2 regions of the Bellilinea sp. genome follow, and region 1 is predicted to be linked to the other one. Evidence: riboswitches for the same ligand, from Rfam matches in the RefSeq annotation. Region 1 holds a riboswitch; the other holds the start of a gene.
The links. A riboswitch is a leader RNA that binds a small molecule or an ion and turns the genes downstream of it on or off. The one in region 1 is predicted to bind S-adenosylmethionine.
Positions count from the first base shown of each region.

Region 2: linked by a shared signal. The riboswitch ahead of metK (methionine adenosyltransferase) and the one ahead of metH (methionine synthase) in region 1 are both predicted to bind S-adenosylmethionine.

Region 1 covers NZ_JBRCOK010000090.1:53-7,915, reverse strand. The annotation lists gene ACWIZX_RS09175 (bifunctional homocysteine S-methyltransferase/methylenetetrahydrofolate reductase) at 1-571, opposite strand, end outside; gene metH (methionine synthase) at 581-4,099, opposite strand; SAM riboswitch class I at 4,165-4,281, opposite strand; gene ACWIZX_RS09165 (hypothetical protein) at 4,448-4,852, shown strand; gene selA (L-seryl-tRNA(Sec) selenium transferase) at 4,845-6,254, shown strand; gene ACWIZX_RS09155 (M24 family metallopeptidase) at 6,238-7,473, shown strand; partial or broken gene ACWIZX_RS09150 (tRNA (adenosine(37)-N6)-threonylcarbamoyltransferase complex transferase subunit TsaD) at 7,494-7,863, shown strand, end outside.
Region 2 covers NZ_JBRCOK010000069.1:25,889-33,751, forward strand. The annotation lists gene ACWIZX_RS07530 (DNA translocase FtsK 4TM domain-containing protein) at 1-1,561, shown strand, start outside; gene metK (methionine adenosyltransferase) at 1,613-2,845, opposite strand; SAM riboswitch class I at 2,924-3,043, opposite strand; gene thrS (threonine--tRNA ligase) at 3,141-4,952, opposite strand; gene ACWIZX_RS07545 (cysteine hydrolase family protein) at 5,106-5,813, opposite strand; gene ACWIZX_RS07550 (histidine kinase N-terminal 7TM domain-containing diguanylate cyclase) at 6,008-7,863, shown strand, end outside.

The DNA.
Region 1 (7,863 bases):
GCAATGTGCGGTCATCGCGGGTGAAAGTCATCGAGGCTACTACCGGCACATGCGGGTTAATCTGCCGCGCCGCGGAAATTGCCTCGCGTATTTCATATAAATCTGTCATCGTTTCGATGATCAACAGGTCAACCCCTGCCTCGATCAATGCGGCAATCTGTTCAGCAAATACCTGCCGCGCCTGTTCCGGCTGCACTCGGCCAAAGGGAGCCAGGCGCACCCCCAACGGTCCAACATCCCCGGCAATCAATACGTCTTTGAAAGACGCCATCACCACCCGCCGCGCCAGTTCCACTGCAGCGGCGTTGATTTCGGCAACCTGATGTTCCAATCCGTGATGCGCCAGCTTGAAGCGGTTGGCCCCAAAGGTGTTGGTCTGAATGATCTGAGATCCGGCATCAATATATTCGCGGTGAATGGCTGCCACCAGCGCCGGATCGGTCAGATTGAGTTCGTCAAAGCAGCGTTCAAATGAAACGCCGCGCTGATTGAGCAATGTTCCCATTGCCCCATCGGAAAGCAGAGGACGTTGATTGGTTTGCAGTAAATCCAGAAATTTTGAGTCTTTCATCTTACACCTCTAAGCCCGCATGAGTTGTTCGACCCGGCTCTCACCCACATTGAAGTACTTCGCCTGCGGGTGATGGACAATGATCGCAGCCGTAGATTGCTCCGGCACCAGTTGATAAGCCTCCGTCAGGCGCATCCCCAATTCGGATTCAGCCGGTAAGAGCGAGAAAACCTTTTGATGATCGGACAGGTCGGGAATGGCAGGATAGCCCCACGAGTAACGCTTACCCTGTCCTGCCGGAAGGCCCAGTTCGCGGCGGATATGGCGGTGCAGGTACTCTGCAGCGGCTTCTGCCGTTTGAACCGCCAGCCCGTGAACGAAATAGGCTTCGCTGTAATCCCCTTTGGATTGCAGTTCCTCAAAGCGTTGAGTAGCTCCTTCGCCCACTGTCACAACCTGAAAAGCCACCACATCCATCTGTCCGCTTTCCAGCGGGCTGAAGTAATCGGCAAGGCATAAAAATTCCCCATTGGACTGACGCGGGAAGGAAAAACGTACCAGTTCAGCCGGGCTGCCCTGTTGAACGCTGCCCGGTTCATACACAATCAAATCATTGCCTTCCGCCTGCGCCGGAAAATATCCATAAACACCCTTCGGTTTCAACCAGCCGGTACGGATGGCATCTCGTTTCATCTTTTCAAGCCGTTCTTCATAAGTGCGCTGCAGTTCTTCCCACGCTTCGCCATGCGTGTTCTTTGCTCCCCACGAAAGGCGGAACAATTCATTCTTAAACAGGCATTCAAAGACCGCTTCCAGCGGCATACTGCGCACCACCCGCACCCCCCACGACGGCGGACGGGGTATGCTGACGGCCGGCGAAACGGAAGAGCGACGAACATTCACCGGACTTTCCTCCGTTGCAGTTTGGCGGCCCAGTTCAATCTCCGATTCGCGGCGGATGGTTTCCAGCAACTTTTGGCGTTCTTGCGGGTGCACCAGCGCGTCCATGGTTGCCAACCCTTCAAACGCATCTTTGCAATAGAATACCCCGCCGGGATAAAGATCTCCGCTCTCGGTCATCAAAATGCGGCGTCCAAAGCGGCGGTTAATCGCCGCTCCGCCAATCAGCACTGGAAAGTTCAAACCACGGCGGTGCAGCTCGTTTACGATCAACGGCATTTGCTTGCTGGTGCTGACCAGTAACGCACTCAAACCAATTGCCGTGGCATTCACCTCCACCGCTTTGGAAATGATTGTTTCAGCCGGCACCTGCTTGCCCAGATCTATCACCTCGTAGCCGTTATTCACCAGAATTGTCTTGACCAGATTTTTACCGATGTCGTGCACATCTCCATATACCGTCGCCAGTACCATCAACCCCTTGCTGACACCGGCTTTCTTTTCGAGGTAATTTTCAAGGTGGGCAACCGACTTTTTCATCACCTCAGCCGATTGCAGTACAAACGGTAAAATCAACTCGCCGCTGCCAAATTTATCCCCAACCTCCTTCATCGCCGGCAGCAGCACATTATTGAGAATGTGAACGGCGGTTTCATGCCGGGTTGCGTGCATTCCGCGTTGGATAATCTCATCAATATCCGCCTCCACCCCCTCCTTCTGACGGTGCAGAATGCGCCAGTGCAGCCGCTGTTCGGCGGTCATCGCCTGTAATGCCGCCTGAGTTTGGGATGTTTTACCCTCACTTTCGGCCCCGCTTCGCTCGATATGAGCGATGAATCGCTGCAGCGCATCCGTACGGCGGTTGAAAATCAAATCCTCAGCAAGCGCACGCTCTTCATCCCCAACTTCAGCGTACGGCGTAATATGGGCAGGGTTCACAATGGCCATATCCAGTCCGGCCTGCACACAGTGAAAAAGCATGACGCTGTTGAGAATCGCCCGGGCACGCGCTCCCAGACCAAACGACACATTGCTGACACCCAATGAGGTCAGCACACCCGGCAGCTCGGTTTTAATGCGGCGAATGCCCTCAATCGTTTCAATGGCAGAGGTGGCAAATTCCGGATCGCCGGTAGCCAGTGTAAAGGTCAAAGCATCAAACACCAGATCGGCAGGGCGTAATCCATGTTCTTCCACGGCAATTTGATAAATACGGCGCGCCACTTCCAATTTGCGCCCGGCCGTTTTTGCCATGCCCTGCTCATCAATGGTCAATACAATCACAGCGGCATTGTACTTGCGGGCCAGTGCAAACACACGATCCGCCTTTTCCCTTCCGCCTTCCAGATGGGTGGAATTGATCAGGCAGCGTCCTGGCGCGGTTTGCAAGGCGGCTTCCAGCACATCCGGCTCGGTGGTATCAATCACCAGCGGTACACGCACCGCCGGCGCAAGTTTCTTGATCACCTTGCGCATCGTTTCCACCTCGTCAGCTCGTTCAGTCAATGCCACACAAACATCCAGGCCGTGCGCTCCGGATTCGACCTGTTCGTAGGCAATTTCCAGAAGATCATCGTAACGTTCTTCCAGAATCAACTTCTTGAACTTGCGCGAACCCTGCGTGTTCAGACGTTCGCCAATCAAAAAGGGGCGCGGTTCCTGCAGCATGGGCTGCGCCTGCATTGCCGAGGCAAGGCGCGGGATATGCACTTGAGGACGCGGCGGGCGCGGTTTGTGGCCAACTTTTTCGACCAGCAGACGCAAATGTTCCGGCGTGGTACCGCAGCAGCCGCCAACCACGTTAACGCGGTGTTTCTCAACAAATTCTGCCAGCGCTTCGGCAAACGGCTGCGGTTCGAGGGGATAGACTGCCTGCCCGTCCACATTCAACGGCAGACCGGCATTCGGAATACAGGAAACCGGCAGCGGGCTGATTTCGCCTAAAAATCGAATCGGCTCGCGCATGTGTTCCGGCCCGGTCGAGCAATTCATGCCGATCACATCAACAGCCAGGCCTTCCAATATCGTTTCTACTGCGGAAATATCGGTTCCCAACAGCATCCGCCCGGAAGTATCCAGCGTCACCTGCGCTTGAATCGGCAGGTAAATACCGGTATCCGCAAAGGCGCGGTGAATCCCTTCGATGGCAGCTTTTACCTCCAAGATATCCTGCGAGGTTTCAATCAAAAGCAAATCCACCCCGCCCTCGATCAATCCGCGTGCCTGCTCGCGGAAAACTTCGGCAAGGTCTTCAAAGGTTACATCGGATAACTCCGGATCATCCATCGAAGGCAATTTGCCGGAAGGACCAATGGAACCCGCCACAAAACGCGGGTGATCCGGCGTGCTGTATTCATCTGCAAGCCGGCGCGCCAGCGCAGCCGCTGCCCGGTTAATTTCCGGCACCCGATTCTGAAGGCCGTATTCGGCTAAGGTTATCCGGTTCGAGCGGAAGGTATCCGTTTCGATGACATCCACACCTACTTCCAGAAAAGAGCGGTGCACCTGTTCAACCGCCTGCGGATAGGTAATGACCAGATAATCATTACAGCCCATGGTTTTCTCACCGCCAAAATGCTCGGCGGTCAGGTTCATTTTCTGCAAACTGGTGCCCATTGCCCCGTCGAAGACCAGCACACGCTTTTCAAGAGCATCCAGATAGCGGCGATTGGTGTAGTTTCGTTGCATGAGTTTACCTCCAAAGATATAAAAAAACCTCTCTGGACGAGAGGCACATCATTCCGTAGATCGCTCTCTCATCTTCCAGAATCATCGCAATTTGCGGATTCTGCCGGAGTTGGCACCTGCTGATAGTTTCAGCGGTTGCCGAGGCTTCGTCGGGCCGGTCCCTCCACCTCTCTGGATGAGCGCCGGGATTGTCCCGGTCAATCAGTTATCACAAATTCTACCACATTTAGTAAAAATTACAATCTGCATGTCCAATTTTCAAAATCTGGTCCGCTCTGTGCAACCTGCTCAAAAAATCTTCCCTCGCTCTCGAACGGATAGGATATAATTTTTTGCAGAGGTAACATCGTGGAAAAACAAAATCTTCCGCCTTTCATCCCTTTTCTGGCTTCGGCATTAATTTTGGCCGCGATGGGTTTAGCCGGGCTATTCCTGCTTTTCAACCTGACCTTGCCCACTTTGGCTCCGCGCTGGCTGTTCTTTTTCCTGACCACCATCACCGCCAGCGGTCTTTCACTGCCGGTGATTTATTTTCTTCACTGGCGTTTTCCCAGCCCTACACCGGTTACCGCCGGTATCATCGTTCGACAGGCAATTTGGGTTGGTTTGTATTTCGATTTGCTGGCATGGTTCCAAATGGGCCGCTTTTTGACCCTTCCGCTGGGATTTGCTCTCGCAGCCGGACTCGGCGCGATTGAATTTGCCATCCGCCTTGCCGAACGCAGCCGTTTTGTTGCCGGTGAAAATGAATGAGCTTCGCAGCCTGCCCTCGGTTGACCGGCTATTGCAATCCCCACAAGCCGGGCAGTGGATTGCCTACTACGGCAGGCCCTTAACCCTGAGCGCCATTCGCACTGCTCTGGAAACCATCCGGCAAGGGATGAGAGAATCTCCCCTCACTCCAAACACAGAGCATCTCCTCAGTTTGGTGGAAGAAAACCTCATCCAGTGGACACAATTAACCCTGCAGCCGGTCATCAACGCTACCGGCGTAATCCTCCACACCAACCTGGGACGCGCTCCGCTCAGTCGGTCGGCGCTGCAATCCATTCAGACCTGTGCCAGCAGTTACAGCACGCTGGAATTTAATCTGGCCACCGGCAAGCGTGGCAAGCGCGAGGTTCATGCGCAACAATTTCTAACCCGCCTGACCGGCGCAGAAGACGCCCTAGTGGTCAATAACAATGCCGCTGCCGTTCTGCTGGCATTGAGCGCGCTGGCACGCCGCAAACCGGTCATCATCTCGCGCACTCAACTGGTTGAAATCGGCGGCGGTTTTCGCGTCCCGGAGGTGATGAAGCAATCCGGGGCAAAGTTGATTGAGGTTGGCACGACCAATCGCGTCCACCTGACCGATTATGAAAATGCCTTGCAAAACTACCCCGGCGCGCTGGTGCTCCACGCCCACCACTCCAATTTTCGCCTGATCGGCTTCGCCAGCGAACCGGAGCTAAGCAGCCTTGCCCAGCTGGCACACCAGTACCACACCATCCTCATGGATGATCTCGGCTCCGGAGCCTTACTGGATACCGCCGAATTTGGGCTGGCGCACGAACCTACTGTTCAGGAGTCCCTGCAAGCCGGTTGTGATCTGGTTTGCTTTTCGGGCGATAAACTGCTCGGCGGTCCTCAAGCCGGCATTCTGGTCGGGAAAGCTGAACTGCTCACCAAAATCAAAAAACATCCCCTCGCCCGCGCTGTGCGGGCAGATAAACTTTGTCTGGCTGCCCTCTCAGCAACCTTGCTTCACTATATCAAAGACGAGGCCCTGAGCGAGATTCCCATCTGGCAGATGATTGCCACCCCGCCGGAGGAAATTCACCGGCGCGCGCTTGGCTGGCAGACTCACCTGGGATTCGGTGAGGTCATCAGCGGGTTTTCGACCATCGGCGGCGGTTCTTTGCCCGAAGAGCATTTGCCTACTTACCTGCTTGCCCTTCCGGTTCCCGGCTGCGACCGATTTCTTGCCCGCTTGAGGGAGGGCAGCCCCGCCATCATTGCACGCATAGAAAACGAACAGGTACTGCTTGACCCGCGCACCGTTTTACCTCATCAAGATCACAGCCTGTTGATCCGGTTGAAAGATCTCCTGAACAAATCCTACTTAATCCCACACTCTGATCAAACCGAGGAGCCCAATGAAAACCCAGATTGATACCCTCATGCAAGAACACCGGATAGATGCTCTGTTGGTTACCGGCAGCGCCATCCACAATCCGGCCATGGTTTACCTGACCGGCGGCGGGCACATCACCAGCGCGGACCTGGTCAAACCCCGTCATCAACAGGCCATCTTGTTTTGCGGACCTATGGAACGCGATGAAGCCGCCAAAAGCGGCCTGTCTGTCCGCCTGTATTCAGATTACCCTCTCAAACCGCTGCTGGAACAGGCCGGGCAGGACTATACCCGCGCCCTCGCCATGCGCTACCGCCAGATGTTGAGCGATCTGGGGTTGAATCGCGGGCGGGTTGCGCTTTATGGACAGGTCGAAATTGGTCCAATCTTTGGCATTCTCAAAGAATTGAGCAATCTGCTCCCCGAGATCGAGTGGGTGGGATTCGCGCGGGACCCGATTCTCATGCCAGCAATGATGACCAAAGAACCACAGGAAATAGAACGCATCCGTCACATGGCACAAATCACCACCGAAGTAGTCGGCCGGACTGCCGATTTTTTAGTTCACCACCGCGTTGAAAACGAAGTGCTGATTCGGCCCGACGGCAAGCCGCTGACTGTAGGAGATGTTAAAAGTCGTATCAATCTGTGGCTTAGCGAACTGGGCGCTGAAAATCCCGAAGGGACGATTTTTGCCATTGGAAGAGACGCTGGTGTGCCGCACAGCAGCGGGAATCCTGCCGATCTTATCCGCCTCGGTAAAACCATCGTCTTTGACATTTTCCCCTGCGAGGCTGGCGGCGGATACTACTATGACTTCACCCGCACCTGGTCGCTCGGCTACGCCAACGATGAGGCGCTCGAACTGTACCGCCAGGTGCAAAATACCTATGACACCATTGTTTCTGAGCTAACCCTCAACACCCCATTTTCCCACTACCAGCAGCGTACCTGCCAGTTGTTTGAGCAGTTGGGTCACCCCACCATTCAGTCCGACCCGCAAACTCAGGAAGGATATGTTCACAGTGTGGGACATGGATTGGGACTGCGCATCCATGAAATGCCGTTTAGCGGCGCTGTTGCCGGTGATCAGGATGAGCTGGTTCCCGGTGTAGTATTCACCATCGAACCGGGGCTGTATTATCCCTCGCGCGATATGGGCTTTCGAATTGAAGACACTTACGTTGCCTGCGAGAATGGCACTTTTGAACGCCTGGCGGATTATCCGTATGATTTTGTTTTACCAATGCGCACCTGAACCTGTGGTATAAATCAGATATGATGAGCCGATTTTCTTCTGATTTGCCTCCCGCCAGAGTACTGGGTATTGAAACCTCATGCGATGAAACTGCCGCGGCAGTCGTCGAAAACGGGCGTGCGCTGCTTTCCAGCGTCGTAGCCAGCCAGATAGATATTCACGCTCAGTACGGCGGGGTATTCCCCGAGGTTGCATCGCGTCAACACATCCGCACCATCTACGCCATCGTGGATGAAGCCCTTCAGCGCGCCCATTTGGGACTGACCGACATTGATGCCATCGCCGTCACGCGCGGTCCCGGTCTGGCGGGTTCACTGGTGATTGGGGTCAATCTGGCAAAGGGGTTAGCCATCGCTCAAAACCTGCCGCTGATTGGCGTCAATCACCTGG
Region 2 (7,863 bases), on a different contig from region 1:
ACCGCAACCCCAGCCGGCCGGGCATGCCGACAATGTTGTCACCTCTCCCTCCCACCAAACATCCGCCAGCGCTGCCGCATTTATTTGGGAATTGCCGGCGGTTGACTCGATTCTCGACCCGGCCACGCCTGCCGCCCAGCAGACCAATCTGGAACAGGAACGCGCCAAATTGATCGAAGAAACGCTGGCATCCTTTGGCGCACCCGCCCACGTGGTAGATATTTCGCGCGGGCCGACGGTGACCCGGTTTGGCGTTGAGCCGGATTTTATCGAAACCCGCTCCGGCAGAACTCGCGTGCGGGTATCCAAGATCGCCTCACTGGCCGACGACCTGGCGCTGGCGTTGGCGGCACCCCGCATCCGCATTCAGGCGCCCGTGCCCGGACGGGCTTACGTGGGCATTGAAGTGCCCAATACCGAAATCAGCCGGGTTTCGATGCGCGAAGTCCTTGAAAGCGAGGCGTTCAAACGCATTCGTTCGGTGCTGCGTTTTGCGCTCGGCAAGGATGTCGCCGGAAAGCCGGTAGCGGTGGATCTGGCCGCGATGCCGCACCTGCTGATTGCCGGAACAACCGGCTCCGGCAAATCGGTGTGTGTCAATTCCATTCTCACCTGCCTGCTGCTGAATAATACCCCTGCCGATATGCGCCTGATTCTGGTTGACCCCAAACGGGTGGAACTGACCGGCTACAACGGCATTCCCCACCTGCTTGCGCCCGTCGTGGTGGATACCGAACGGGTGATTGGCGCACTGCAGTGGCTGCAGCGAGAGATGGATGCCCGTTATCACAAATTCTCACAAAGCGGCGCCCGCAATATTCAGGACTTCAACGCCCGCCACCCCACCGAACGGCTGCCCTACCTGGTGGCGGTGATTGACGAACTGGCTGACCTGATGATGCTCGCTCCCGATGAAACCGAACGTGCCATCACCCGCCTGGCGCAGCTGGCGCGGGCTACCGGCATTCATCTGATTCTTGCCACTCAGCGTCCCTCGGTGGATGTGGTGACCGGTTTAATCAAAGCCAACTTCCCGGCGCGCATCGCCTTTGCGGTGGCATCCTCGGTGGACAGCCGGGTCATCCTCGACCAGCCCGGTGCCGAACGGCTGCTGGGGCGCGGTGATATGCTCTTTCAAGCCCCGGATGCCGCCGCTCCGGTTCGTTTACAGGGTGTGTTTGTTTCAGATGTGGAGATTCAACGGCTGGTGGATTACTGGCGCTCACAGGCAGCGCTGGTTCGGGAGAAAAGCGGCGGCGAAAGCACAACCCCCGCCACTGCAGATTTGTTGCCCGCCGGCATTCCGCTCAAACAAACTCCGCTGTGGGATGACGAGGACAGCGGCGGTGACCCATTGCTGAAAGAAGCCATAGAACTGGTACGCCGCGAAGGACGCGCTTCGATTACCATGCTGCAGCGCCGCCTGCGAGTCGGTTACACCCGCGCCGCCCGCCTGATTGATGCCCTCGAAGAGAAAGGCATCATCTCGCCCGCTTTGCCCAATTCGCAGGTGCGCGAGGTGCTGGATTACGGCCAAACTGCCCCGCCGGCCGAAAAATAAAAACACCCGCCATCTCTGACGGGTGTCCTCCAATTCAACCGGATCCGGTACCTAATCCGCCGCAGTTGCCAGTTTGGCGGCCACGGCCTGCTTTAATTCTTCCACCTTGTTGGTACGCTCCCAGGTCAGGTCTAGATCATCCCGTCCAAAGTGACCATAGGCAGCCAGCTGACGGTAAATCGGGCGGCGCAGGTCAAGATCACGCAAAATTGCGCCGGGGCGCAAATCAAAATGTTCGCTGATCAGTTGTGCAATTTCCTCATCCGGAATTGTTCCGGTGCCAAAGGTTTCCACATTAATGCTTAACGGACGGGCAACCCCAATTGCATAGGCAACCTGAATTTCAACCCGTTCGGCCAGCCCGGCAGCGACAATGTTCTTGGCAACCCAGCGGGCCGCATAGGCTGCCGAACGATCCACCTTGGTCGGATCTTTACCGGAAAAGGCACCGCCGCCGTGCCGCCCCATGCCGCCGTAGGTATCCACAATGATCTTACGGCCGGTCAAACCCGAATCGCCCATCGGGCCGCCGATCACAAAACGACCGGTGGGGTTGACGTAAATTTTCAATTGATCATCCACCATTTCCGGCGGCAGCACCGGGTAAATGACATGTTGGGTAATTGCCTGATAAATTTCTTCCTGCGAGATTTCTGGTGCGTGCTGGGTGCTGATCAGCACCGTATCCACGCGGTAAGGACGGCCAAAGCGGTATTCAATGGTAACCTGAGATTTGCCATCCGGGCGCAGCCATGGCAGTGTGCCATTTTTACGCACTTCTGCCAGCCGGCGGGTCAGTTTGTGTGCCAGATAAATCGGCATGGGCATCAGGGTGGGGGTTTCGTTGCAGGCATAACCAAACATCATGCCCTGATCGCCGGCTCCCACCGATTCGATTTCTTTTTCCGACATCGTGCCGGTTTTGGCTTCCAGGGCTTTATCCACCCCCATGGCAATATCACCGGACTGCTTTGAAATGGCAACCTGGACTGCACAGGTATTGCCGTCAAAGCCTTTGTCGCTGTGGTCGTAACCGATTTCTTTCACCACACGGCGCACCAATTCATCGAAATTAATCTGTGCGCGGGTGGTAATTTCACCAAACACCAGCACAAAGCCGGTTTTGGTCGCCGCTTCACAGGCCACACGCGAGTAAGGGTCCTGCTCCAGGCAGGCATCCAAAACCGCATCACTGACCTGATCGCACAATTTGTCCGGATGTCCCTCTGTTACGGATTCAGAGGTAAACAGGTAACGCGGCGAGTTCATAAAAGTGGTGTTCATTCTGATTGTTTCCTCCTGTAAAATAAAGTTGCCCCTTCTGGCCTCAAGGGGCAACTTTCTATTTCTAAAAGAAGTGCCCTCTCATCTTCCAGAATTCTTTCTGCCGGACTTGGCACCTTGAAAACCCATTTCCAAACAGCAGGTTTTCAGGTTGTCGAGGTTTCGCAGGGCCGGTCCCTCCACCTCTCTGGATAAGAGCGCCTTTTGGGGGCTTATTCAATTGTTCTGGGGCAGATATTAACACAGGTTGAAGTACATGTCAACCAATTTGACCTTTCAATTTCGCCAGAATGCGTCATAATTCTGCCGAGCGGGTGCGGATGCGCTCCTTGACCTGTTCAATGAAGGCTTCTACCGGCACATCATTCTGCCGACTGCCATCCCGGCGGCGCAGGGCAATCGTGCGCGTGCTGACTTCCTGATCACCAACCACGGCCATATAGGGGATTTTGAGCAGTTGCGCTGAGCGGATCTTGGCATTCATGCGATCCTGGCCTAAATCGGCTTCGGCGCGAATGCCGGCCGCGCGCATTTCCTGCTCCAGCTGACGGGCATATTCATTATGCGAGTCGGTAATCGGGATGATGCGCACCTGATCCGGCGAAAGCCAGACCGGGAAATTGCCGGCATAATGCTCCAGCAAAAAGCCGACCATGCGTTCATGCGTGCTGAGCGGCGCGCGGTGAATACACAGCGGGGTTTCCTCTTCCCCATGGCGGTTGATGAAAGTCAGGTTAAAGCGCTCCGGCACGGCAAAATCTACCTGGTTGGTTGCCAGCGTAAATTCGCGCCCGATGGCACTCCAGATTTGCACATCAATCTTTGGGCCGTAAAAGGCTGCTTCGTCAGCCGCCTCCACAAACGGCACTCCGCCATTGCGCATGGCGCTGCGCACCATTTCTTCGGTCTTCAACCACAGGCGTTCGTTATCCACATACTTTTTGCCCAGTCCGCGCTTATGATGGGTGCTCAGCCGCATCACATAGCGATCAATGCCAAACAGGGCAAAGTATTTCAAATACAACTCAACCACTGCCAGAAACTCCTGCTCAAATTGTTCTTCCGAGCAGTAAATATGGGCATCGTTCATCTGCATGGAACGCACCCGCATTAACCCAAACAATTCGCCGCTTTTCTCATAGCGGTAGCAGGTGCCATATTCAGCCAGGCGGATGGGCAAATCGCGGTAACTACGCGGTTTGGCAGCATAGATTTTGTGGTGGAAGGGGCAGTTCATCGGCTTGACATAATAACGCACCCCTTCCAGTTCCATAGGCGGGTACATGCTCTCGGCATAGTAGGGCAGGTGTCCGCTGCGCAGGAAGAGGTCCTCTTTGGTCAGGTGCGGGGTACGCACCCGCTGGTAACCGGCCTGTTCTTCCACTTCCTTAGCCAGTTTTTCCAGTTCTTCAATAATGATTCCTCCGCGCGGCAGCCAGAGCGGCAAACCGGGGCCGACCTCATCATCAAAGATGAAAATCTCCAAATCCTTGCCCAGTTTGCGGTGATCGCGCTTTTTGGCTTCTTCCAGCATTTGCAGGTAACGATCCAATTCTTCTTTCGTCTTCCAGGCGGTGCCGTAGATGCGCTGCAATTGCGGGTTTTTCTCATCACCCCGCCAGTATGCGCCTGCTACACTCATCAGTTTGAATGCTGAAGGGTTGATTTGCGAAGTGTTTTGCACATGCGGGCCGCGGCACAGGTCCACAAAATTGCCGTGCGTATAAATGGAGATTTCCGGTTTCTCGTCCAGGGGCTGACCGTGCTCATCGGTTTCTCCGCGCTCCAGATCATTGATCAGTTCCAGTTTATAGGGCTGATTGGCGAAAATTTTACGGGCTTCGTCAGCGCTGACCACCTTGCGGACAAAATCATATTTGCCAGCCACAATCTGACGCATACGTTTTTCGATCTTTTCCAGGTCTTCGGGAGTGAGCGTGCGCGGCAGGTCGAAATCGTAGTAAAAGCCGTTTTCTACCGGCGGACCGATGGTGTATTTGGCTTCCGGGAACATTTCCAGGACTGCCTGCGCCATGATGTGCGACAGCGAGTGACGGATGCGGTATAACTCACTGTCTTCATATCGTTCTTGATTGTTCTGATCCATACTTCACCTCCACGAAGTACCTTATTATATCAAAAAGCCAACCACCTTCGATGGACAAATTTTTGCTGGATTCCAGCCACTTAAACGTTTTGGGTTGAGCATTTTACTGCCCAACCCATAGAGGGTAAAACCGGAAACTTGCTGTTGTCAGGGTTACTGGAGGCAGGCAACCACCTCAATGCCATTGAGCGCCATGTGATAGAGGAAAATGGCATGCAGTAAATCCCCATCATGGGGCAGACCGCCCTGCTCTTTGGCAGTTTCGAGGCTGCGATGGTAAGTTTCAACCGCATTTGCCGGCACAATGATGCGCCGATGGCGCTGCCGGGCATTGGCATCCAGCCGCAGGTGCATGGCCAATTGATAGGTACACAGATCGGTACAATCACCCACGACGATAAAGGTATCCACCAGGGGATGTTCTTCCAACCAGCGATTGAGATCGGTATTCAATCCGCTGTGGATGGAATTCTTTTCCAGTATGACCATTTGATCAAAAAATGGCAGGGCTTTGAAGGCCGCTACGGTTTCCGCCTCTGGTGTCCCACGTACGCAATGCGGCGGCCAGGCACCAAATTCAATCGCATCCGGTTCGTGCGCATCCTGGCTGAGCAAAATATGGTGGATGCCGTGCTGCCAGCTTTTGGTGAACAGTTCGACAATCGGGTCAACGATGGCCGCAATGCGCGGGCTTGCCAGCGGGCCGATATGACAGAATCCTTCGATCATATCCACCGAAAGGATGGCAACTCGTTCAGGGTGCGGAGCAGCGTGTGCCAGCGGTAAAACTGGTCTTTCAGACAGCCATTTTTCAACAAAATCCACGAAAGCCCTGGATCGGGCCGAAAGCAGATCGCTCATCTCGCCTCCTTCGTGTAAAAATCACACAAATTGAATGAAAAAAATTATAAACGTGCGATTAGTGTATTTACAACACCATTATAATAATCTGGCACGGCTTGTCAAGTGGACTTTGCAATTTCATTAAATCAGAATCGCCAATTATGCGGTATCATTAGATTTAATCCACCAGAATATTACCTTACCGAAACTTGATGATTCTACGCTACATCGTAGGCCTGTTACCCTATCTGATTTCAGCGGGGATATGCATTTGGGTCGGGCGGTTAGCCACTACCCGTAAGCAGGATATCGCATCCCGCGCGCTGGTCGGTCTGGCGTACAGCGAAGCGGTGTGGATCATCTCCTACATTTTCCAAATCCTCAGCCGCCAGATCGAAATTAACCTGTTCTGGAATAATCTCCAGTTTCTGGCAGCCTCGCTGCTGCCGGTTTTTTACTTCGGCTTTGCGCTGGATTATAACTACCGGCAGATCCCTTTCAAACGCTTCAACTGGAATTATCTTTTCATCCCCGCCGGATTGCTGGTTTTATTCATCTGGCTGGATGGCATTCATGGGCTGTTCCGAGTCAACCCGCAAATCGTCCCAAGCGACTTGTTTTATCACCTCAAATTCCAGAACGGGGCGTTGTATGGGGTGTTCACGATTTACACATACACCCTGATCACACTTGCCACGCTGTTTTTTGTGGTTAAGTATATCGGCGCACCGCGCCTGTTTCGCCGGCAGGTGGGCACCTTACTGATCGGCACGATCATCCCCTGGCTGGTCAGCATCATTACCGCTCTTGGACTGATTCCGCTGGAATTGCATGACATTCTCCCGCTGACCTTTGGCGTCAGCAATCTGATCATCGCCTGGTCACTTTTCAGGCACCATCTGCTCGACCTGGTACCCATTGCCCGCGATACCCTGTTTGAAAACCTGTCCGATGCGGTCATTGTGGTGGATACCAGCAAACGGGTGCTGGATGCCAACCCGGCAGCGTACGCGCTACTTTCTGCGCCAGCTGAATCATTGATTGGCCGTGAAATCACCAGCCTGCTGCCGCTGGCCGATAATTGGGCCGACTTTGGCATCGGACGTTCTACGCAAATAACCCAGATTTCCCTGCCCGCGAAGGGCACCACCCAGTATTATCAGGTCAAAGTCAACCGTCTGCTGCAGGACAACGGCGAGCTGAGCGGTTACATCATCACCCTGCACAATATCACCGAGCAAAAACAGGTGGAAGTGGATTTGCGCCGTTCAATGGCGCTCTTACAGGCTACGGTTGAGTCATCCGCCTCCGGGCTGGTCGTGTTCGACCAGGACCTGAACGTTATTCTCCACAATCAACGGCTGGTGGAACTCTTTGATTTGCCCAATAACTGGCAAAATCAGATTGACCATCATCCGCTGGATATGCTGGCTCAAAAAATGACGGATGCCAGCCCCTTCCTCACCGCACTGGAAAACATTATCCAGCATTCTGTTGAGGAAACCTCCGTCGCGCTGGATTTGCATTCGGGTGTGACGGTGGATTGTTTAATGACCACCTATCGTCTGGAAGGTAAGCAGATCGGCTGGTTGTTCTCCTTCCGCGATATGACCGAGCGAAAACTGGCCGAACAGAAATTGCATGAACTGGCCATCACCGACTCGTTAACCGGCGTATTCAACCGGCGTCACTTTTATTATGTGGCTCAAACTGAACTGGAACGCTCGCACCGCTATGATCGCCATATGGCCATCATCCTTCTGGATATTGACCACTTCAAGTGGATTAATGATACCTTTGGCCATCTGGTGGGTGATCAGATGTTACAGGCTCTGGCGCAGCGTTGCCGCAGCAACCTGCGCGTATTTGATACAATCGGGCGGTTTGGGGGTGAAGAATTTATCATTTTGCTGCCTGAAACCTGCATCAAAGAAGCCATTGTCATCGCCGAGCGGTTACGTCATGCGGTCGAATCGATCCACATCCCAACCCCCAAAGGTAAGGCTTCCATCACCATCAGTCTGGGAGTAGCCTGCTTTGAACCCGGCAAACCCATCAGCCTTGATCA